4 regions of the Bacillus paranthracis genome follow, and region 3 is predicted to be linked to each of the others. Evidence: riboswitches for the same ligand, from Rfam matches in the RefSeq annotation. Region 3 holds a riboswitch; each other region holds the start of a gene.
The links. Region 3 has a riboswitch for S-adenosylmethionine ahead of NLJ82_RS26670 (bifunctional O-acetylhomoserine aminocarboxypropyltransferase/cysteine synthase). Riboswitches for the same ligand answer to the same signal wherever they lie in the genome.
Positions count from the first base shown of each region.

Region 1 (5,893 bases), 280 kb from region 3:
AGGCATTCACCTTCTCTTTTGATTTCGCTCTATCATGCTCTAAAACATGCTGCCAGCAATGTGAACTATGCTCTCCAGAATATGTTGTTCTCTCTGGGAAACGATGAATACATTCTTTTATTGCTACTGGACAACGATTGACAAATGGGCACCCAAAGCTATTTAATGTTTCAATTGATGGTGTTGTTCCCTCAATTGCCCTAAGTACCTTTTCAGAATCATCCATATTCGGAATTGCCTGTAATAAGCTTTTCGTATATGGATGTTTAGGAGAACCTATTACTTCCTGTATTGTTCCTTTTTCAACAACACGTCCTCCATACATGACAACTACTCGGTCAGCTACTTCACGTACAAGTGCCAAGTCATGTGTAATTAATAAAATACTTGTGTTTTGTTTTTCTTTCCGCTCTTTTAATAACCCCATAATTTGTTTCTGAATTGTTACATCTAATGCCGTTGTAGGTTCATCTGCAATAACGAGTTTTGGGTGGCAGGCAAATGCAATTGCTAAACAAATACGTTGTCTCATACCTCCGCTTAATTGATGTGGGTACTGTTCAAAGCGTTTCTCTGCTTCATGTATGCCTAAATCATTTAATAAGTTAATTGCAATTTCTTTTGCCTCTTTTTTCGATTTCTTTTCGTGCTGCAAAATCACCTCTGTAATTTGCCTTCCCACCTTCATCGTCGGATTTAAAGATGAAAGTGGGTCTTGAAAGATAAATGAAATATCTTTCCCACGAATTTGATTCCATTCTGATTCTTGTAAATTCGTTAAGCTTTGAGATTGGAAAGAGATACTTCCATCATCGATGCGAATAGACTCTTGATTTAGCCCGATAATGGATTGTGCTGTAACACTTTTCCCTGAACCACTCTCTCCTACAAGTGCAACAATTTCACCTTCGTTAATAGAAAAGGAAACATGTTTCACAATTTCTTGCTTACTATTCTCTTTTTCAACGGCTAACGTTACGTTTTCTAAAGATAAAAGCTGTCCCATGTTTTTTCTCCTTTCGATTCCGTTTTACGATTTTTGGATCAATTGCATCTTGCAAACCATCACCAATTGCATTAAATGCGAACATAATAAGCGCAATCATCAGTGATGGGAAGAAAAGTTGCCACCATTCCCCACTTAATAATGTCCCAAGCGCATCATTCGTCATTGTCCCCCAGCTTGCCGCCGGTGATTGTACTCCCAGTCCGATGAAGCTTAAAAATGATTCTGAAAAAATAGCCGCTGGAATTGTAAATGATAAATTTACGATAATAATACCTGTTAAGTTCGGAATGATATGTCCATATATAATCTTCATATGAGATGTGCCTAATCGTTCCGCTGCAATAACAAATTCTCTTTGCTTTAAAGATAAGACTTGCGCCCTAACGAGACGTGCCATACCAATCCAACCTGTTAATGCAAGGGCGATAATAATTGTAAAAAGTCCTGGTTTCATAATGATTAGCAATAAAATTACAATTAATAAATATGGGATACCGTATAATATTTCAATCCCTCGTACAATCCACTCATCTATTAACGTTCCAAGGCGATTACGCCCTCTCACATATCCACTAAATCCTCCAATTAGTACACCAAGTCCTATATCAAGAACAGCTGCTACTAATCCAACTACTAACGAAATTTTCCCACCAGCCCAAGTACGCGCCCAAATATCTCTACCTAAATCATCTGTTCCAAACCAATGCTCACTACTAGGAGGTAGATTTGTCGCCTCTTTTACTTGTTCACTCGCAGTAAAAGTGGTTAAACTTTCACCGATAAGAGAAAAAATAATAATGAGTAACAATGTCACCGTTCCTAGAACTGCGATTGGATTCGATACAAACTTACGAAACACTTCTTTTTTTCTGCTAATTGCTTGCTGATCTTTATTTCTCGTTAATTCTTTTTTCTCTTCATTTGTCAATAACTGTTTATTAATTTCATAAGCACCCATTTAAATATCCTCCCTCCTTACGTAATAGAACGAATACGCGGATCAACAATACGATGAATAATGTCTGTAATGAAAATACAAAAAATTAATAATGCACTATAGAAAATCGTTGTCCCCATAATGACTGGATAATCTCGGTTAAAAATACTATCTACAAAATATTTTCCGAGACCAGGAATTGCAAAGATTTTTTCAATAATAAAAGTCCCCGTTAACAACCCAGCCATTAACGGCCCAACAAATGTAAGTACCGGAACAATTGCATTTCGAAGAGCATGTCTTATAATAATTTTCTTAATCGGTATACCTTTCGCTCTCGCTAACTTAATATAATCACTCTGCAGTACTTCGATCATATTAGAGCGAACAAACCTTGTAATCACTGCGATTGGTCCTAACGCTAATGCAAAGGATGGCAATACCGTATGTTCAAATGTACCCCAAGAGGCTACTGGTAAGAGCTCGAATTGAATAGCGAATACTTGTATAAATAGTGGTGCTAAAATAAAACTCGGAATAGAAATACCGAGGATGGCAAGTAAACTTACACCATAATCAATTACTTTCCCATGATAGAGAGCAGCAAATGTACCTGCAGCAATTCCGACTAGCAATGAAATAATAAGTGCTTGTAAACCAATAATTGCTGATGGACCAAAGCCAGTTGTTATGATTTCTGATACACCTTGCCCGGTTGATTGAACAGATTCACCAAAATCAAAATGAACTACGCCGTCTAAATAAGCAACATATTGATTCCATAACGGTTCATCAAGGTGATACTTCGCTCTCATATTTTGCACAACTTCCTCCGGAAAGATCTTTGCATCTGATGAAAATGGATCCCCCGGAATAATATGCATAATTAGAAATGTCACCGTCGTAATAACCCATAGTGTGAACACCATAACCGATAATTTTTTAATTACATACACTCCAATACCCCCTAAACACATATATTTACTTAGTTTTATGAACGTGCTTTTTCCATTACTCCCTTTTCCCTTTTTAGAATACAAAAAGCCTTGATCTTAAAAAATAAGATCAAGGCTTAATAAACAAAGGCCCATCACTTATCTTTCAAGACTTGCTTGCTGGAATTAGCACGGTGTTCCTATTACAGAACCCGCTGCTGAGGTGTCATAGGGCCAGTCCCTCTACCTCTCTGGATAAGTAAATTGCTATTTTATTATTTGGTTCAAATTGTATATTTCGAATTATAATTCTGAAAAAATGAAAAGTCAATCAAATTGGGTATATTTAGAAAAATCAGTTTTTAATAGTGTATTTATCTAAATTACAGTTTTTCGCCTATAATAAAAAAACCGATATGAAAGGAGTTATATGATGGATCCCTTACTTCTAGCAACTATAGGATTACCATTAACAATCGTTATACTTGTTATCATTGGATTTTATAAACTTTTCATTAAAAAGAAAAGCATTACCTCTTTTTACACCCCCTTTGATAATATTACCGGGCAAACTATTTCCGAATTTCACGAAGAACAGAAGGTATTAGTATCCGAGGATGAAGACGGCGATGGTAAGAAGAAAAAATAACCTTGCACAGGCAAGGTTATTTTTTCGTTTCTGCTTGAAAACGTTTATAGTATGTCGATGCTGTTGCAAAATTAATTTCTATATCACGAATCAACGATGAATCTTCTTCTTTAGCTAACTTCTGTAATTTTTTCATTGCTTGTTCCGATTCATTCAAGAAACCGACATATACCTCATGTTCTTGCTCTTTCGACTTCGGAACACGAATTTCTTTTCGTATATGATCAATATCTTCTAACATGCTCGTCGTTACCTTTTGCACATCTTCTTTATATGTAGCAGTCGTTATTTCCTTACCGCCCTTTTCTTTTGCCACTTCAAATAACTGCAGTGCGTTATTAATTTCTTTATTCATTTTCAAATCGTATTTTTCATGTACTGCACGGTATTCTTTCATTTCTTCTGTTTGTTCTGTAGATTGCTCTACCTTTTCTTTCGGTTCTTTCGTATCCTTATTTCCATTACATCCTGCTAGAAGGATCATACTTCCCATTACAGCAATACCCAAAACCTTCTTCATCTCTTCTTCTCCTTTTATCTACAGCTACTACTCATTATAGTTTCTTTTATCTCCACTTGTTATTATACCGAGAACATCCTACTTTTTACACTTAAGACGACATCGTAATATATATACCAACATGTTTGTCACAGTATCGTCACTTTATACAAATAACTTTTGCACTGCTTTACTACAGCACCTTACAAAACTGTAAGCACACATAAAGAACAAACCATGCTAGACTTACATATGCATAACGCAAACATATGTAAGTTTTTAAGGAGAATCATCTATGTACAATACAATGCCTTTTATGGGAGAAGATATTCGTGTACTTATTCGCGAAAAATCACTTCATATCGAAAATACAGAGAGCCTTCGCCGCGTATTAAAAAAGAAGCATGCTCCATTTAAGTTAGCCCAATATTTAAAACAACAACATACAAATCAATTTCATACAGTGCTAAATATATCAGATAAATCATTAACAATCGAAATCATCGGTCATGTCTACATTGGAAACTTCGCAGATATCTTAAAAGAAATCCCACGTATACCGAAAATTGCTCCTATTATCGTTAAAAAAGCGTATAAAATTACCGACCATACCGATATTATCGACTGCGGGGAAAAAGAAGTTGATAGTAATCGCTGGGTGTGGGATAAACTTGCTATTTTATATGATACGATCATGAATAATATGTATGAGGTATTTGAAAGAAATGAAAAAAAGAACTGATTCAAATATTCCCTTTGAATCAGTTCTTTTTTGTTAAGCCTCTAAATTTTGTCTTGCTTGCAGTTCAAACTGCTTTTCACTTCTTCTAGCCATAAATAAATAGCATAGTACCGCACCAATTTCACAAAGAGCTATTACAACACCCATCGGTAATGCGGTATTACTTCCACCAATACCTACTAGCGGTGCAACAAGCGCTCCTGAAATGAACTGTAATAAGCCTAATAAAGCTGATGCTGTTCCTGCAGCTTGTTTTTGATTTCTCATCGCTAATGAGAACCCAGTTGTTGAGACAACCCCAACACTTGATACGACAAGGAATAACGAGCATAAAACACCAATTAACCCTATTCCTAATAAGATTGTTAGTAGTAAAGATAAACCACCAACAGCTGCAATAACAATACCAGAGACAAATAATGTCTTCTCATTCACTTTCCCTGCTAAACGACCCGTAACCTGACTCGCAATAATAATACCGATACCGTTGATTGCAAAGAATAAACTAAATTGCTGTGGTGATGCTCCGTATATGTTCTGCAACACAAATGGTGAGCCCGAAATGTATGCAAACATTGCCGCCGTTACTAATCCTTGTGACAATGCATATCCCATAAACAAACGGTCCTTTAACAGTTTTCCGTACGTCGCTAACGTCCCTGACAAACCGCCTGTTTCTCTTTCTTCAGGAGGTAATGTTTCACGTAATACGAAAGTAGCTGATATTAACATAAATACACTTATTGCTCCGAGAACGATAAAGACACCGCGCCACGTTGTAAACTGTAATAATTGTCCCCCAATAATCGGTGCCAAAATAGGTGCTGCTCCGTTTACTAACATAAGCAGTGAGAAGAATTTCGTCATTTCAGAACCTGAATACATGTCACGTACCATTGCACGTGATATAACAATTCCGGCTGATCCTGAAGCTCCTTGTAGGAAGCGTAATAATACTAAAGTCCAAATAGATGGTGCAACAGCACAAAGTAAAGAAGAAGCAACATAAATAATAAGAGCAATAATAAGAGGTTTGCGTCTTCCGTAAATATCACTAATTGAGCCAACAAATAATTGTCCTACTGAAAGCCCAAGCAAACAAGCTGTTAATGTAAGCTGTGC
Region 1 is NZ_CP101135.1:188,699-194,591, reverse strand. It holds gene NLJ82_RS01105 (ABC transporter ATP-binding protein) at 1-1,006, opposite strand, end outside; gene NLJ82_RS01100 (ABC transporter permease) at 963-1,967, opposite strand; gene NLJ82_RS01095 (ABC transporter permease) at 1,985-2,902, opposite strand; SAM riboswitch class I at 3,038-3,143, opposite strand; gene NLJ82_RS01090 (DUF3951 domain-containing protein) at 3,315-3,530, shown strand; gene NLJ82_RS01085 (hypothetical protein) at 3,547-4,050, opposite strand; gene NLJ82_RS01080 (hypothetical protein) at 4,325-4,771, shown strand; gene NLJ82_RS01075 (multidrug effflux MFS transporter) at 4,805-5,893, opposite strand, start outside.
Region 1: it holds a riboswitch for S-adenosylmethionine, as region 3 does, so the genes downstream of both, NLJ82_RS01095 (ABC transporter permease) here and NLJ82_RS26670 (bifunctional O-acetylhomoserine aminocarboxypropyltransferase/cysteine synthase) in region 3, are expected to answer to the same signal.

Region 2 (5,893 bases), 450 kb from region 3:
TCTGAATTATACGCACCTGTAAGCGGTAAAGTTGTAGCAGTAAACGAAGAATTAAGTGACCAACCAGAACTTGTTAACGAATCTCCATACGAGGGTGCATGGATGGTTAAAGTTGAACTTTCTGATGCAAGCCAAGTTGAGAAGTTATTAACTGCTGAAAAATATGCAGAAATGACAAACCAAGACTAATTATAGTCGACTGAAGGACAGCCTTTGTGCTGTCCTTTTTTATTTTGTGTTACATAATGCATTTAAAAACGAGCGCAAATGAATAAGCTATTATAGGAATGAATGTTTTTCGATAAGGTTTCATGGGGCTTTGTAATCTGAACGAGCCGCTTGCGCTTTTCATTATGATCCAGCTCCAGCAGCTAGATTGTTCGGTGGCTTCACTTCTTCCTGCAAGGCAAAAAGCGCCTTTACGTCAGAAGCTCCATCCCCCTCACAATCTGAACGAGCCGCTTGCGCTTTTTATTATGATCCAGCTCCAGCGGCTAGAACAGTCGGTCATTTCACTCCTTCACTTGAGGCAAAAGGCGCCTCTAGTTCAGGAGTTCGGGTGTCCTCCTGTTCTGAACGAGCCGCTTGCGCTTTTCATTGTCTAGCTCCACCTCCTAGCCCTTCATGTCTAAGAACCTTCCGCACGAGAAGACAAAAAGCGTCTTCTGTGCGAAAGAACCTTAGCCAACAGGGCTAAGCAGTCGGTTCCGCTTTTCTTTTGCAAAAATAAACAGGAAACAACATGAAAATAACGAATATACTATATACTAAGTTAAAGGTTGTATAGTATATGGTGATCGGGTGATGACATATGATTTATGTAGAAAAAGTCATTATTGTAGAAGGTACATCAGATAGAAGAAAGATTGAATCTATTATTCGTGAACCGGTGGAAATTGTTTGTACAAATGGTACAATTGGTTTGTCGAAAATGGATGAGCTCGTTGATCAGTTTTTTGATAAGGAAGTGTATGTGCTAGTGGATGCTGATGATGCTGGAGAAAAGTTAAGGAAACAGTTTCGAAAAGAATTTCCGCAAGCAGAGCATATTTATATTGATCGCTCGTACCGGGAAGTGGCAACAGCGCCATCTTCACACTTAGCAAATGTATTATGGGGAGCTGACATTGACGTTTATACAGAATATTTACGGTAAGGAATGATAGAAGTGATTGACTGGACAGGAGCCGAAGCTACAGCCTTAATAGAGAATGAAGAAAAAACAGTGTTATATGTATATACTCCAATGTGTGGAACATGTCAATTAGCAAAAAAGATGTTAACAGTCGTTGAGATGACAATTGAAGACCTCAAAATTGGAATGTTAGATTTAAATTATGCTCCGCATTTCGCGAAAGAGTATGGAATTGAAAGTGTACCTTGTTTACTTGTTTTTGAAAATGGGACACTCATGAAGAAGATATATGCATTTCATTCGGTTGAATATTTATATACGGAATTAAAGTAGGCGGCAAAGTTTTTGCCGCCTCGACATATTTCTTGGGAAATATGTCGAGATGCAGGGTGGTTACAGTATTTGTCGAGCGAAAGTAACAGGATTGCTCTTTAGTGAGAGGGAATGGTATGTAATAGAAAGTGATATGAAGGATGTGATTTAGAGTGGAATTATATTCTTTGCTTCAATCATTTGTAAATTACGCTAATGGTCAATATCATTTAGAGCCGCTTTTAAGACAAGGAGAAAAAACTGTTAATTTCCGCTTTGGAGATGAAAGTTGTTCGTTACAAATTTCAAGAGATTATATAGAACTGTTGAAAGAAGAAAGAGGAACGGAGCAAATCGTTTGTGTAGATGAAGAAGATGTAAAACAATTGGTGAATGGCAATGTACGATTGCAAACGTTAATGAACGATGGACGTATACAATATTCGGGAACGTATCGAACGATGTTATTAATTGAATCGATGTTTCATATATGTAAACCGATGTCAGTGGGCGCTTAAAATTCTGAAGTTTCGTTTTTTACAAAAATTTCTGTTGACATGGTGTGTGGATATTGATACAATTCAATTCATAAAATATAGACAATTTCATAAATTACAAATCAGACGAAAATGTAATCTGATTTCTCTTATCAAGAGAGGTGGAGGGACTGTGCCCTGTGAAGCCCGGCAACCGTCAACTTATGTTGAAATGGTGCCAATTCCTGCAAAGCAAATGCTTTGAGAGATGAGAGAGAGGGATAATGTTGTTATATACGCATATAAACCTTTCTGCTTCTCTAAAGCGGAAAGGTTTTTTTGTTGTTTGAATGTGGAGGACATTCAAATAATAAAAGTAATGAGAACGGTGGACTACACGCATCAAAAATAAAAAATTGCGGAGTCGACCTAAACAAAAAAGGGGTGATACACCATGATTCTATTAGAGAATGTAAAGAAAATATATAAAGCAAAAAGCGGTGATGTCACTGCTGTAGATAATGCCAATTTAAAAATAGATAAAGGTGAAATATTTGGTGTTATCGGATATAGTGGCGCTGGAAAAAGTTCTTTAATTAGATTGTTCAATCAGTTGGAGAAACCAACTTCTGGCCAAATTACAATTGCAAATCGTGTCATTTCAGCAATTACAGGAAGCGAACTTCGTAAGGCAAGGCAAGAAATCGGAATGATTTTTCAGCACTTCAACTTACTTTGGTCACGAACTGTACGTGAAAATATCGAGTTCCCACTTGAAATTGCAGGTGTTGATAAGGCGAAGAGAAGAAAACGCGTTGATGAGCTAATTCATCTTGTTGGATTAGAAGGAAGAGGAGACGCGTATCCATCTCAGCTGAGCGGAGGGCAAAAGCAACGCGTTGGGATTGCAAGAGCATTAGCTAACAACCCACAAGTACTTTTATGTGATGAAGCGACGTCAGCTCTTGATCCAGAAACGACAGATCAAATTTTAGATTTACTATTAGATATTAATAAGCGTCTCGGCTTAACAATTGTACTTATTACACATGAGATGCACGTAATTCGAAAGATTTGTAATCGTGTTGCGGTAATGGAGAAAGGGAAGATTGTAGAAACAGGTCCAGTACTTGATGTATTCCGTAATCCACAGCAAGACATTACGAAACGATTTGTACAGCAGTTAACGGATTCTGAAGATACAAATGAAACGATTGAAAGTTTAATTGAAAAATATCCAGATGGAAAAGTAATTCGTTTGCAGTTTATCGGTGAAGCGGTAGAAAGACCAGTACTTCAAAGGTTAATGCAGCGCAGTGATATAGAAGTTAGCATTTTGCAAGGAAATATTGCACAAACGAATAACGGCTCTTACGGTAGTTTAGTTGTTCATTTAAATGGTGAGGAAACAGCGATTCAGCAAGCAATAGAGGGAATACATCAAGATCAAGTAGAGCTGGAGGTGATTGCACATGGATAAATTACTCACAAATGTTGATTGGAATCAAATGTTAGAAGCAACGGGTGAAACGTTATATATGACGGCAATCGCAGCTCTTGCCACATTTGTTTTAGGACTCATTTTAGGATTGTTACTCTTTATGACAGCGAAAGATAATTTATGGGAAAACAAAGCGGTTAACACGGCGATTGGAGCGTTCGTAAACATTTTCCGCTCGATACCGTTCATTATTTTAATCATTTTATTAATCCCATTCACAAAGATTCTGCTTGGAACAATTCTTGGAGCGAGTGCAGCACTTCCAGCTTTAATTATTGGAGCGGCACCGTTTTACGCGAGAATGGTTGAAATCGCCCTTCGTGAAATTGATAAAGGTGTAATTGAAGCTTCAAAAGCGATGGGAGCAAAAACAAGCACAATTATTTTGAAGGTGTTAATTCCAGAATCGTTACCAGCATTAGTATCTGGTATTACGGTTACGACAATTGCTTTAGTAGGCTATACAGCAATGGCGGGAGTTGTTGGTGCTGGTGGCCTTGGAACACTTGCTTATTTAGAAGGATTCCAACGAGGAAATAACGACGTAACAATCGTTGCGACAATTTGTGTATTACTAGTTGTATTTTTCATTCAATGGATTGGTGATCGTGTAACGACTCGAATAGATAAACGATAATAAAAAACGGGAGGATGTTTCAAATGAAAAAGTTATTACTTACAGCACTTATTTCAACTTCTATTTTTGGGTTAGCTGCTTGTGGCGGCAAAGATAAAGATGAAAAGAAACTTGTTGTTGGTGCTTCTAACGTACCGCACGCTGAAATTTTAGAAAAGGCAAAACCGTTACTTGAGAAAAAAGGAATTGAATTAGAAGTGAAAAAATTCCAAGATTACGTGTTGCCAAATAAATCGTTAGCAGATAAGGATTTAGACGCAAACTATTTCCAACACATTCCGTATTTAGAAAAAGAAATTAAAGATAAAAAATATGATTTTGAAGTAGCAGGAAAAATTCATTTAGAGCCAATTGGTGTATACTCTCAAAAATATAAAAGCTTAAAAGAGCTTCCAAACGGAGCAACAATTATTATGAGTAATTCAGTTGCTGATCATGGACGTGGTTTAGCAATTTTACAAAAAGAAGGCATTTTAAAAATTAAAGATGGGGTAGATCCAGTTAAAGCAACTCCAAAAGATATCGCGGATAATCCGAAAAACTTAAAATTCAAAACGGATATTGAGCCTGGTTTATTACCACAAGTGTATAACAATAAAGAAGGCGACGCTGTTCTAATTAACTCAAACTATGCAATTGATGCGAAGTTAAACCCAGAAAAAGATGCAATTGCAATTGAAAGTAATGATTCACCATACGCAAACGTAGTAGCTGTTCGTAAAGGCGATAAAGATAAGAAAGAGATTAAAGCTCTTGTAGAAGTATTACATTCTAAAGAAATCGAAGACTTCATTAATAAAGAATATAAAGGGGCAGTTGTTCCTGTAAAAGAATAATTGCTGTAAAAGGGCTGGTGTATGCCAGCCTTTTTTATAACTACATAATTATACAGGAGAAGGGGACATCATATGAAAAAGATTCTATTGTCAGTTGTTACAGCGTTGTCTGTATTTACATTAGCTGCTTGCGGAGGGAAAGAGGAGAATAAGCTTGTTGTGGGAGCTTCTAACGTACCGCACGCTGTTATTTTAGAAAAGGCACAGCCGATATTAGAGAAAAAGGGAATTAAATTAGAAATTAAAAAATTCCAAGATTATGTGTTGCCAAATAAAGCGTTAGCGGATAAGGAAATTGATGCGAACTACTTCCAACACATTCCTTATTTAGATAAAGAAATCCAAGAAAAAGGATATAAAATTGTAAACGCGGGAAAAATTCATTTAGAGCCAATGGGTATTTATTCGAAGAAATATAAAAGCTTAAAAGACTTACCAGATGGCGGGACAGTGATTATGAGTAATAACGTAGCGGAGCGTGGCCGTATGCTAGCATTGTTACAAAAAGGCGGCGTTATTAAACTAAAAGACGGTGTAGATGTTGTGAAAGCAACAGTAAAAGATGTTGTAGAAAATCCGAAAAACTTAAAGTTTAAAACAGATGTAGAGCCTGGGCTTTCACCAAAGTTATATGAAAATAATGAAGGAGATGCTTTATTTATTAATTCAAACTATGCAATTGATGCAAAACTAAATCCAACAAAGGATGCAATTGCGATTGAAGGATCAGACTCTCCGTATGCAAATATTATTGCAGTTCGTAAAGGTGACGAGAAGAAAAAAGAAATTAAGGAGCTAGTAGAAGTACTGCATTCAAAAGAAATTCAAGATTTTATTAATAAAGAATATAAAGGTGCTGTACTTCCGGTAAGTGAATAAATATAAGGAAAGGGCTGGAAATTTACCAGTCCTTTTTTCTTTATATAAATAAGAAGAAAGGTGTATCATATAAGGATGCAAGTGAAATACTTATATACATTTGTGAAAAAATTGTTA
Region 2 is NZ_CP101135.1:4,703,630-4,709,522, reverse strand. It holds gene gcvH (glycine cleavage system protein GcvH) at 1-189, shown strand, start outside; gene NLJ82_RS24500 (toprim domain-containing protein) at 812-1,156, shown strand; gene NLJ82_RS24495 (thioredoxin family protein) at 1,160-1,468, shown strand; gene NLJ82_RS24490 (hypothetical protein) at 1,621-1,965, shown strand; SAM riboswitch class I at 2,091-2,198, shown strand; gene NLJ82_RS24485 (methionine ABC transporter ATP-binding protein) at 2,378-3,403, shown strand; gene NLJ82_RS24480 (methionine ABC transporter permease) at 3,396-4,061, shown strand; gene metQ (methionine ABC transporter substrate-binding lipoprotein MetQ) at 4,085-4,897, shown strand; gene metQ (methionine ABC transporter substrate-binding lipoprotein MetQ) at 4,970-5,776, shown strand.
Region 2: it holds a riboswitch for S-adenosylmethionine, as region 3 does, so the genes downstream of both, NLJ82_RS24485 (methionine ABC transporter ATP-binding protein) here and NLJ82_RS26670 (bifunctional O-acetylhomoserine aminocarboxypropyltransferase/cysteine synthase) in region 3, are expected to answer to the same signal.

Region 3 (5,893 bases):
CTAACCTAATATTTTGCATTACAGCTACTAAATCGGAAACAACAGCTGTTGCTGTCGGTAAACTTCCTGCACCTGGTCCATAAAACATCGTTTCTCCAACTGCTTCACCATACACATATACAGCGTTATATTCATTTTGCACGGCCGCAAGAGGATGTGTATTTGGAAGTAAAGTCGGTTCAACTGTAACCTCTAATTTTTCACCATCTCGCTTCGCAAGACCGATTAGTTTAATCGTGTAACCTAAACTCTTACTGTATTCGATATCTTCCTCTGTAATAGAAGTAATCCCTTTTACCTTCACATCTCCAAGCTCTACATTTGTAGAGAAACCAAGGGTAGCCAAAATTGTCATTTTTCTTGCTGCATCTAAACCTTCTACATCTGATGTTGGATCCGCTTCTGCAAATCCAAGTTGCTGGGCTTCTTTTAACACGTCGTTATATGCTCTCCCTTCATCTGACATTTTCGTCAAAATAAAATTTGTCGTTCCATTTACAATTCCCATTACTTTCGTAATAAGATCTGAAGAAAGTCCCTCTACAATACTTCGTAAAATCGGAATCCCTCCGGCTACACTTGCTTCATAAAACAAATCTGCTTTATTATCTTTTGCTACCGCTAAGAGTTCCGCCCCATGTAACGCCATTAAATCTTTATTGGCAGTCACAACATGCTTCCCGCTTTGTAAAGCTTGCAAAATATATGCTTTTGCATCATCAATGCCACCCATTACTTCGATGACAACGTCGATGTTTGGATTGTCTAAAATTTCATGTGCATCTTGTGTTAATAGAGTAGAAGGTACCTCTACTTCTCTCTCTTTTTCAATATTTTGTACTAGCACTTTCGTTACTTTTACAGGACAACCTACTTGGTGTATAAGTCGCTCTTGGTGATCTGTAATGATACGAACTACTCCGCTACCAACTGTCCCAAGACCTAATAAGCCAACTTGAATTTCTTTCATAATACTGTCCACCCCTCAAAAATTGTGTTTAGATGAAATTATATGAATAAAAAATCTGAAAAACAATGTTTTTTGAACATTCGGAAAAATATAGGTTAATCTTTACAAAGAAAACGTTGCCACGTGTGACACAATCTTTTTTTATAATACATAAGGGGTTTCTTGATACACGTAATAATTCAGCCAATTAGAGAATAATAGATTCCCATGGCTTCTCCACCTTACAAGCGGCTTCTCATTTGGATTATTATGCTTAAAATAGTTTTTCGGCACATCAATATTTAACCCTTTTTGGCGGTCCCGTTCGTATTCTTGCTTTAACGTATCACAACTATATTCACTATGCCCGAGCGCAAACACTTGTCTTCCTTCTTGCCCAATAACAAGGTGAACACCTGCTTCCTCAGAGTTTGCTAATAATGTTAATTCTTTCACCTCTCTAATATCACTCTCTCGTACTTCTGTATGACGCGAATGCGGGGCGAAAAACAATTCATCAAAACCTTGTAACAGTTTCACATGTTGCTCACGGACTTCATGTTCAAATACACCAAACATTTTTTCCTTAAGAGGATACTTTGGAACGCCATAATGATGATACAAACCAGCCTGTGCCCCCCAGCAAATATGAAGCGTAGATGTTACATTCGTTTTTGAATACTCCATAATACGTTTAAGCTCTTCCCAATAATCTACCTCTTCAAAAGAAAGGGTTTCAACTGGTGCTCCTGTAATAATGAGTCCATCAAATTTCTCATTCTCAATATCACGGAATGTTTTATAGAAACTCGTTAAATGTTCCTGTGCAACATTACGAGACAAATGCGATTCCATATGAAGTAAATGAACATCTAATTGCAACGGTGTATTTCCAATTAAACGAAGTAATTGCGCTTCTGTTTCTTGCTTTGTAGGCATTAAATTTAATATAGCAATTTTCAATGCCCGGATATCTTGTGTTTCTGCTCGCTCTTTTGTCATTACAAAAATATTTTCCTCCTGCAACACTTTGCGAGCTGGCAAATCTTTATCAATTATGATCGGCATGTTGTTTGCCTCCGACTAGCGCTGCTTCTAAATCTGCAATAATATCCGAAACATCTTCTATGCCAACTGATAAACGAATTAAATCTGATGTGACGCCAGCTAAGCGCTGATCTTCGGCACTTAATTGTCTATGCGTTGTACTAGCAGGATGTATAACGCAAGTTCGCGCATCAGCCACATGCGTTACGAGAGTTGCTAGTTTTACATTTGAAATAAATTCTTTTGCTGCTTCTAATCCTCCCTTAATGCCGAATGTTAAAACACCACTAGCACCTTTTTTCAAATACTTTTGTGCTAACGAGTAATTTTCATTACTATTTAATCCCGGATAGTTCACCCATTCAATACGTTCATGATCAGCAAGCCATTTAGCAACTGCAAGAGCATTTTCACTATGACGCTCCATTCGTAAATGCAATGTTTCTAAGCCGATATTGCTAATATACGCATTAAATGGGCTCATACAGTTTCCGTAGTCTCTTAATAATTGAACACGTGCCTTCACAATATAAGCTGCTGCACCAAAATTTTGAACGTAACTTACGCCGTGATAACTTGGATCCGGTTCAACTAGTTCAGGATATTTCCCGTTTGTCCAATCGAAGTTCCCTCCGTCAATTACAATGCCACCTAACGAACTTGCATGACCATCAATATATTTTGTCGTAGAATGAACGATAATATTTGCTCCATGTTCAAATGCTTGGCATAAATAAGGAGTTGCTAATGTATTATCCACGATAAAAGGTACTTCCAACTCTTTCGCTGCATCTGAAAGTTCTTTGAAATTTAAAACGTTCATCGCCGGATTTCCTAGCGATTCTGCATAAACGAGTTTCGTCTTATCATTAGCAAGGGCCACAATTTCATCAGCAGTTAAATTCGGATTAAAGAATGTAACATCGATACCAAGTTTACGCAAACTCACTCCAAATAAATTAAACGTCCCGCCATAAACTGTGGAAGAACAAAGCAAGTGGTCTCCGCTACTACAAATATTTAAAACAGCAAGCATAATAGCAGCTTGCCCAGAAGCCGTTGCAACAGCACCTACACCACCCTCTAAATCCGCTAACTTTTGCTCAAATGCAGCTAAAGTAGGATTTCCAATACGCGTGTAGATATATCCTTCTGCCTCTAAATTAAATAGCGCTGCTAAATCATCTGAAGTATCGTATTTATACGTTGTACTTTGATAAAGCGGTAAAACACGCGGTTCACCATTCTTTGGCGTATAGCCACCTTGCACACAAATCGTTCCTTTCCCCCATGATTCTCCCATTTCTCATTCTCCTTTCTTTTATACAAAATAAAAAACTGCCCCTTTCCTGAAAACAAGAAAGGAGCAGTTTGAAACACGCTCTAAAGGCTCTTTCTTATCTCTCAGGGTTATTACCTGCAGGATTTGGCACAATTCCGTTATACGGCTGTTGCCAAGGTTTCATCGGGCCTGTCCCTCCACCTTTTCTTGATAAGACTATGCAATTACCGTTGATTTTATAGCAATAATTTCCTCATGTCAATTAGTTTTTCTGAATGTTCTAAATTAAATACAAAGAACTTAATGTACATAACAGAAGAAATATATTCTATATCCATTTGAAAAAGACCTTTTAAAACCTCCGCTTAATTTACTATTACCAATGCTTGGGGCAGCTACTATCGGAAATGCATTTCCACTTCCAAAACATAACGAAACTACAAATAAAAAAAATAGGCAGTGTGGACAAAGGTTCCACTGCCTATTCTCATTACACATGTTGCTTCAATAATGCATATAACTCCTCAAAATTATGCACTTCATATGTCGGTATAATCCCACTATCATTTAATTTCCTTTCTGGATTAAACCAACAAGTATCAATTCCCGCTACATATCCACCTTTCATATCAGCGCTTAATGAATCCCCAATAATGAGCCCTTCTTCAGGAACAAAGTTAGGAATCCTTTCAAAAACATAATCAAAATACTCTTTCATCGGCTTTTGATAACCTGTATCTTCAGAAACGAAAATATCTTGAAACAAGGCATGTAACCCTGCATTACGTAATCGTTTATCTTGCGTCTTAGAAATACCGTTTGTCACTATATATAAATCGTACTCACTTTGAATTTGATTTATAAATTGTAAGGCACCTTCCATGAGCTGATTTCCTTCTTCTAAGTAACTGCGATAATTATTTTCGAATAATATCCCATCTACTTCTTCCCCGTATTCTTTAAACAAAATTGAAAATCGTGTATTTACAACTTCATCACGATTTATTTTACCTTCTTCAAAAGCAGTCCAAAGACTTTTATTAATTTTTTTATATTGCGCTTCAATCTCGCTAGTGAGAGACATCCCTTTCTCTTCAAAAAGCATACGTAATGCCGATTTTTCTGCCTTTTGAAAATCCAACAATGTATCATCTACATCGAATAATAATGTTTTATATTTTTTCATAAGCCCTTCACACTCTCTTTTCTACAAAAACAAATTTACGTAAATCGTATCATTCTTTCTTGTAAAAATAATAGGAGATATCTCATACTAAACATGAGGTGAAAACATGAAAGTCAGCAGAAATAGCGAAGAAATCTCTCATTACATACAAACTTACAATTTCCATACTCTTTTTTCTTTTGATATCTTACCGTATGCTGAACTACATTCCTTTCAGAAGAGAGAAAAGATATGTAATGAAGGGGTCGATGTTCCTTATCTTTATTACTTAATTTCTGGGAAAGCAAAAATATATATGAGTCACAAAAACGGAAAGGTCTCCTTGATTAACTTTATTCAGGCACCTTCGTTCATTGGGGAATTAGGATTAATTGGCGTAGAATCTGTTACGAAAACGGTGGAAGTAATGGAAGATTGTATATGCTTAGCGCTTCCTCTTAAAGATTGTCAGCATCTTTTGTTACAAGATGCTACCTTTCTACAGAAACTATGCAAATTTATCGGTGAGAAAACCATTACCCGAACAGAAAGTTATGCTAAAAATAATAGTTATCCGTTCGAAAATCGATTAGCGGCGTTTATTCTATTAACAGAACAAAATAACAGTTATATAGAAAAACATACTGAGGTTTCGGAATACTTAAATGTTAGCTACCGTCACCTTTTATATGTATTAAACCAATTTTGCCAACAAAATTACTTAAAGAAAGATGGAAGAACCTATTACATACAAGATCGAATTCAGTTAGAAAAACTAGCTGACGAACTTAAAATATAAAAAAGTAGCATTAACGTTTATCTGTTAATGCTACTTTTTTGAGTGACGATTCTATTTTCAATTAAAATTTACTTGCTACTTTAGCTGCTTCTTCAAGACCAGCTGTAATGATTTCTTCTGCTTTATCTGGGAATTGGTTATGTCCTTCAATAACTACTGTTTCCATGTTTGTTGCGCCGAAGAAGCCCATCATGCTTGCTACATATTTAACAGCCATTTCTACTTCTGCTGCTGGACCTTCAGAGTATACACCGCCGCGCGCGTTTAATAATGCAATCTTCTTATCTCCAATTAGACCAACTGGACCTTCTGGCGTATATTTAAACGTTTTACCAGCACGGTTTAAATAATCAATATATGTGTGTAACACTGCTGGAATCGTTAAGTTCCATAATGGGAAACCGAAAACGACTTTATCAGCTTCTAGGAATTGATTTAAATACTTATCAGCAACTGCTACTGCTTTTGCTTCCTCTTCAGTTAAATCAAACCCTTTACCAGCTTTGAATGTACCATTAATCATATCTACGCCTACATATGGTAATTCTTCTTTATATAAATCAAGTTCTACTACTGTATCGTTTGGATGCGCTTCTTTGTAACTTGCTAAAAACGCTTCATATAATTTTACACTAACTGCTTGTTCCGCTG
Region 3 is NZ_CP101135.1:5,150,426-5,156,318, forward strand. It holds gene NLJ82_RS26660 (homoserine dehydrogenase) at 1-970, opposite strand, end outside; gene metA (homoserine O-acetyltransferase MetA) at 1,112-2,017, opposite strand; gene NLJ82_RS26670 (bifunctional O-acetylhomoserine aminocarboxypropyltransferase/cysteine synthase) at 2,001-3,299, opposite strand; SAM riboswitch class I at 3,391-3,495, opposite strand; gene NLJ82_RS26675 (YjjG family noncanonical pyrimidine nucleotidase) at 3,769-4,464, opposite strand; gene NLJ82_RS26680 (transcriptional regulator YeiL) at 4,571-5,242, shown strand; gene NLJ82_RS26685 (FMN-dependent NADH-azoreductase) at 5,304-5,893, opposite strand, start outside.

Region 4 (5,893 bases), 2.2 Mb from region 3:
TTGTATAAACTTCCTTTTCCAAGTCCTGTATCACTGCATAAATCTTGTGTAGAACACCCTTCATATCCTCTTAACCAAAATGTTTTCATTGCAACATCTACAATTGAGGAATAATCAAACTCTCGAGGTCTGCCGCGTTTATTCAATCGTATCCTCCTCTCATTTTAAAGATAACATGAATAGAATACTCTTTTTTGTACCACGCGGTCAATAATTTATTTTATTGTTACTGTAAAATTAAATTTGACTATTTTAGATTATGAATAATTAAAAATAGCCCCCTTATTCAAGTTGCCTAGCGAAAAAATCACGTTTGAATAGGCTTTTTTAGCATCCCTATCCCTATCTTTCTATACATCACCAGATATGAAACGAGGATCGTTTCATATCTAGTAATTTACTTGGTTGGCTTAATAGGTATGGAGTAGTGCCCCTATAAACAAAATCCTCCAGAAACATCTAATACCTGCCCCGTTACCCAGCGGCTATCAGAAGAAGCAAGAAATACTACTGCATCTGCAATATCTTCAACTTGCCCAATTCGACCGAACACAGATGAATTCGTAGCAAAATTTCGTATTTCTGGATCATCTAGCAATTTCGCATTGATATCTGTCTTCGTATATCCAGGCATAATTGTATTCACAGTTATCCCTCTTTCTCCAAGATGTTTAGCTAGAGGCAGTGTCATCGTATTTAATGCACCTTTACTTAAGCCGTATGCAATGGACCCTGTAAAACCAAGTCTTACTTCAGCTGATGAAATGTTAATAATGCGCCCTTCTGCTCGTAGTAACGGTAATGTTTGCTGAATTAAAAAGAATGGCGCCTTAATATTTACGGCCATAATTTCATCAAAAACTTCTTCTGTCGTATTTTCAATCGTCCCTTGTGTACCTATCCCTGCATTGTTTACTAAAATATCAATCTCTGATGTACCAACTCTTATTTGTAATTCATTCTTTAATTGTTCTACTAGCTTTTTGACATTATCAATTGAATTGAGATCTGCTTCAATTAAGAACGCCTTTCCTCCATTAGATTCAATCTCACGAATTGTTTCATCTGCAGCTGCTTTATTTCGACCGTAGTGAATTGCCACTAATGCACCGTCGTTTGCCAATCTCATCGCAATCGCACGACCAATTCCGCGACTCGCCCCTGTTACTAACGCTACTTTCCCATCAAGATTCTTCATTTTTTCCATCCTTCCTAAATTTACGTTTGATAAAAACCTATACTTATATTTTTATGTAAAAACCAATTATTTTAAATATAGATTTATAGGTAATTTAGCTCGTTCACTTATGATATTATAGTTATAGTTTGTGATTCACTTTAAAAAATAAAATAAGGAGGCTACACAATGCAAAATGCAGTAAAACTAGATGAAATCGACCATAAAATAATGAACTTGTTGTATGAAAATGCAAGAATTTCTGTTTCAGAAATAGGACGAATTATATCCATGACGCAACCTGCTGTAAAGGAGCGTATGAATAAACTTGAAGATCAAGGAGTTATAGCGGCTTACCGAACGAAATTTGAACCTTCTAAAATTAATAAAAACATTCAAGCATTCATCATGTTTAAAACGAGCCAATGCTCTGATTTTATCCAATATTGTAATGCCGCTCCTGAAGTAACAGATTTATATCGAATTAGCGGGGAATTTAATTATATGATGAAGGTCATGAGCGATTCGATGGATTCTCTCGCTGCATTTTTAGACTCTTTAATGCAATTCGGCTTATCGTCTCCTTTAATTGTTTTAAAGAGTGAGTTTGAGGAAAAATTGTCGTTCTAATAAAGTGATAGGCACCAGCTTTCCAAAAAAGAAAAAGGAGTGGATCATCCACTCCTTTCAATCACCTATCCCTGATTCCTCTGCGCCTCTCTAAACTCCTCCTTCACCTTCTCTAACAACCCTTCTTCTGTAATTAATCGATACGCCGTATTTGCTAATGCTTTTGCCGATGTAATTAATGCTTTATCCCCTAATTCTGAACGCGCTGCTTCTCTAAATTCATTCGTATGTGCAATTAAGTCATCTGGGCCGATTTTAATGTACGGGTGAATGGTTGGTACGACTTGACTTACGTTTCCTGCGTCAGTTGAGCCGATGCCGAGTCTTTCTTTACGGTTTACATCCTCACCTAGTAATTCCAGTTCTTCGGCTACGATATCGTTATATGTTTTTGTTACGAGTAGTTCATCGATTTCATTTTGGAATTGATGGATTTTTACTTTTGTGCCTGTTGCTAGTGCTGCCCCTTGTGCGATATTTTTTACTTTTTCTGTTACTTCCGCACATCTTTTTCTCGTTGCAGCACGGATGAAGAATCTTGCTGCGGCGTAGTCAGGAATAATGTTAGGTGCTTTTCCGCCTTCTGTAATCACGCCATGAATTTTCACGTCTGACGGAAGTTGTTGGCGAAGTGCGTTAATACTGTTGTACAGCTGAATCACCGCGTCTAATGCGTTAATCCCTTCTTCAGGTGATGCTGCGGCGTGAGCTGTTTTTCCGTAAAAATGAAAATCAAGTGGATCGACTGCTAGTGAAGGACTTGTTGTCGCTGTTTTTCCGCTCGGATGAATCATAAGCGCTGCATCAATATTATTAAACAAACCTGCCTTTACATAACTCGATTTTGCGCTACCGTTCGGTCCTCCTTCTTCAGCTGGTGTTCCGAACACAACAACTTCCCCGCCAATTTCTTCAAGCGTTTCTGATAATGCAATTGCTGCTGCAACGCTAATTGTGCCAATTAAATTGTGACCACACGCATGGCCAAGTCCTGGTAAAGCGTCATACTCAGCTAAAAATGCGATTGCTGGTCCTTGTTTCCCTGAACTTTTTCGCGCAATAAATCCCGTTTCATGTCCAGCTATATTGTGCTGCAACTGAAATCCTGCACTACCTAGCAATAAACTTAACGTTCTAGATGCATAAAACTCTTGGTTACCAATCTCCGGATTCCCATGAATATCATGACTTGTTTCTATGTACTTTTCCTTATTTCTTTCGATACTCTCTTCAATTTTTTTTCTTTGTGACGCTACTCCTGTCGCTCCCATTTTTCTTCCTCCTTTTATTTTCACGTAAAAAAGCCTCTTTCTAAAAGATAGAAAGAGGCTTCTGTATATACAGTCAAATTGAGCTTCTTTCTTATCTTTCAAGTTACCTTGCTGGAATTGGCACAGTATTCATAACGAATCCGCTGCCGAGGTATCATAGGGCCAGTCCCTCCACCTCTCGTGATAAGAATTTTCATAAAATTATATTAAATTACATTCATTCTAAGTTCATTTCAAATAAAAGTCAAGGAATTCCTATCCGAATTTACCGAATATCTAAAAACCCTTTTAATACACCAATGGTTTCTGGTGCTTGCAGTCTTGCACATACGTACGGAAATTCTGTACTACCTTCAAACATCATTTGAGATGTAAGGGGTGCGCCTGCCCAAAAGATTTCATCATCGATTACTAGGAACGGGAATGCTTTATTTTGTCTTTGTAACTTTACATTTTTCAGTGGAACTGGTCCATCACTATACACCGTTATTTGCGCATTTGTACGCATTAACGCTTGCCATACTCGTTTATCTACTTGTTTCGTACTTGGAAGTGAAATAATGATTTTTCGTTTTGCTGCTAAAATATCTTTTAATACCCCTTTCGTTTCCTCAAGATTCATTTCCATAAACCAGCGTAATCGTTTCGATATTTTCCGTTCCCACAATTGTCTTGATGTCGTGCGATCATACACATCTCCGTGGCGTTCTATATGAGCCGTTAATTGTGACAACGCTTGTTTTCTCGATAAATTTTTGCGCATATAGTGGCAATCTGATAATTGAATAAACTTCCCTCTCGCTCTTGTCACTGCTACATTGACGAGGCGATGGTTTTTATGGTCAAAGAATAATACGCCAGGTCGTTCTTGCGGATAACTATCTACTGTATCAAAAATCATCATATCTCTTTCAGATCCTTGGAACTTATGAACTGTCGCTGCTAAAACAGGTATGTTTTGGTATTTCGTTCTCTGTAACATTTCTCTAATACACGTTGATAAAAAGCGAGACTGCGCTCTGTAAGGCGTCACAACACCAATGGATTGCACACCATCTAACAGTCCGATTAACATCATTTGCATTGCTACTAAACCAGACATAATGTTAAAACGAGATCCTGAAGCAGCGTCTTTTAACGAAAAAGCTCCCATTTGGCTCGTATCAAATAAAACACTCGCTTCATTTGCGAACGGTTGTAGTTTCGCAAGTTCTTTACGCTCGGAAACAGACGGATGATCGTATACTCTATTTTTATAAATAAACGAATTCGTAAACTTCGATATATCCGCATGCATACGTCTTTGTTCCTGCAACATAAACAGGTTCGGATGTGCTTCTGATTTATTAACAGACTCCACAATCCCGGCATGGTAAAACATATCTTCGCCAAGCCATTTTCGAACGAGTTCATGGTTTGCCATCGCAATTGGAGGTAACTGTAAAAAGTCACCACAAACGACGATACGTTTTCCAAGTGAAGCAGCTAATGCAATTTGCGGAACAAACGCCATACTCACTTCATCTACGACAACTAAATCAAATGTACGCTCATAAATAAGTGAATCAATAGCACATTTCGATAAAGTCGCACCAATCACTTTCGCATTTTCAATATATTCTTTTTCTACTTCTTTAATTTTCGCTTTTTGCTTTCGAAGATCACTTTCTATCTCTTGTATACGCTTCTTATCAGCAGATGTTGCTTTATACGATAAAATCTTTTCACGAAGCTCTTGTCGTGTCTCTTCTAAATAGAGTCTCTCCTCACCCCAAGACCCGTTCGTCGTTTCAACTAACTTCGACGCAAGTAACGTTTCATGATTTCGTATATGTTCGTGTTGACTATAACCGTAACGAACAATTTCACCAGGCGTCCATTTCTTTTTCTTTTCAATTTGCTTTGTTACTTCACTCATTAATACGTCCACTGCTGCATTACTATGAGCTAACACAAGTACCGACTTTCCTTTTTGATAATGAGCCGAAATAATACGTGATAAATTGTAAGACTTCCCTGTTCCAGGTGGTCCCCATACGTACGTTGTCGGATTATAAAACGAGCGATACGCCAATTCATTTTTCGGATTTTTCATCTTCTCAATATGTTTCGGACTACTCGTCCCATCAACAAGACGCTTTATACGATTACGTTTCAGCTTATCTTTACGCGCTTCCTTCAACCTCTCTTGCAGTTGCTCTAAAAGCTGCCACGGTTCACTGTACAAAACAGCTTCTCGTATTTCACCTTGTATATAATCATTTAATTTCAGTTCTATTTCTAATCCATGTACAGATAATACTTCTCCTGTCGCTTCCTCACCATCGAACTCAATTCGAATCGGTGAACCTTCAGGCAAGCTTACTTCCGAAATAAGCTGAAATACGTATACTGTACTTTCATAATCTGTATATAAAAAACGACCGTTCATGATAGAAATTTTACTACCACCTATCGTTTTCCAATGTTTAATTTCATACGCTAATGCATAATGCCACTCTTTCATCGTTTCCGATAATGAAGGAGTTTGAGTAGGTGTATTCATCGTATAATCTCCTTCCTTCTCCCCAAACATACTTTCTCACTATACCATATAACACGCTAAAATTTGTAAGGTTTTTATCTTGCTTATTTTCTTAATTTTCAATAACATATTGTATATAATTTTCAGAAAGAAGGAATCTACATGCCAGTTAGAAGAATCGAACACGTTGGACTTATGGTTGCAAACCTAGAAACATCTATCGCATTTTATGAAGAAGTAGTTGGCTTACAACTCATTAAGAGAATGGGACACCCGAATCCAGACTTAAAA
Region 4 is NZ_CP101135.1:2,951,758-2,957,650, forward strand. It holds gene NLJ82_RS15115 (TetR/AcrR family transcriptional regulator) at 1-146, opposite strand, end outside; gene NLJ82_RS15120 (SDR family oxidoreductase) at 434-1,198, opposite strand; gene NLJ82_RS15125 (Lrp/AsnC family transcriptional regulator) at 1,367-1,807, shown strand; gene NLJ82_RS15130 (M20 family metallopeptidase) at 1,873-3,078, opposite strand; SAM riboswitch class I at 3,167-3,268, opposite strand; gene NLJ82_RS15135 (AAA domain-containing protein) at 3,344-5,653, opposite strand; gene NLJ82_RS15140 (VOC family protein) at 5,765-5,893, shown strand, end outside.
Region 4: it holds a riboswitch for S-adenosylmethionine, as region 3 does, so the genes downstream of both, NLJ82_RS15130 (M20 family metallopeptidase) here and NLJ82_RS26670 (bifunctional O-acetylhomoserine aminocarboxypropyltransferase/cysteine synthase) in region 3, are expected to answer to the same signal.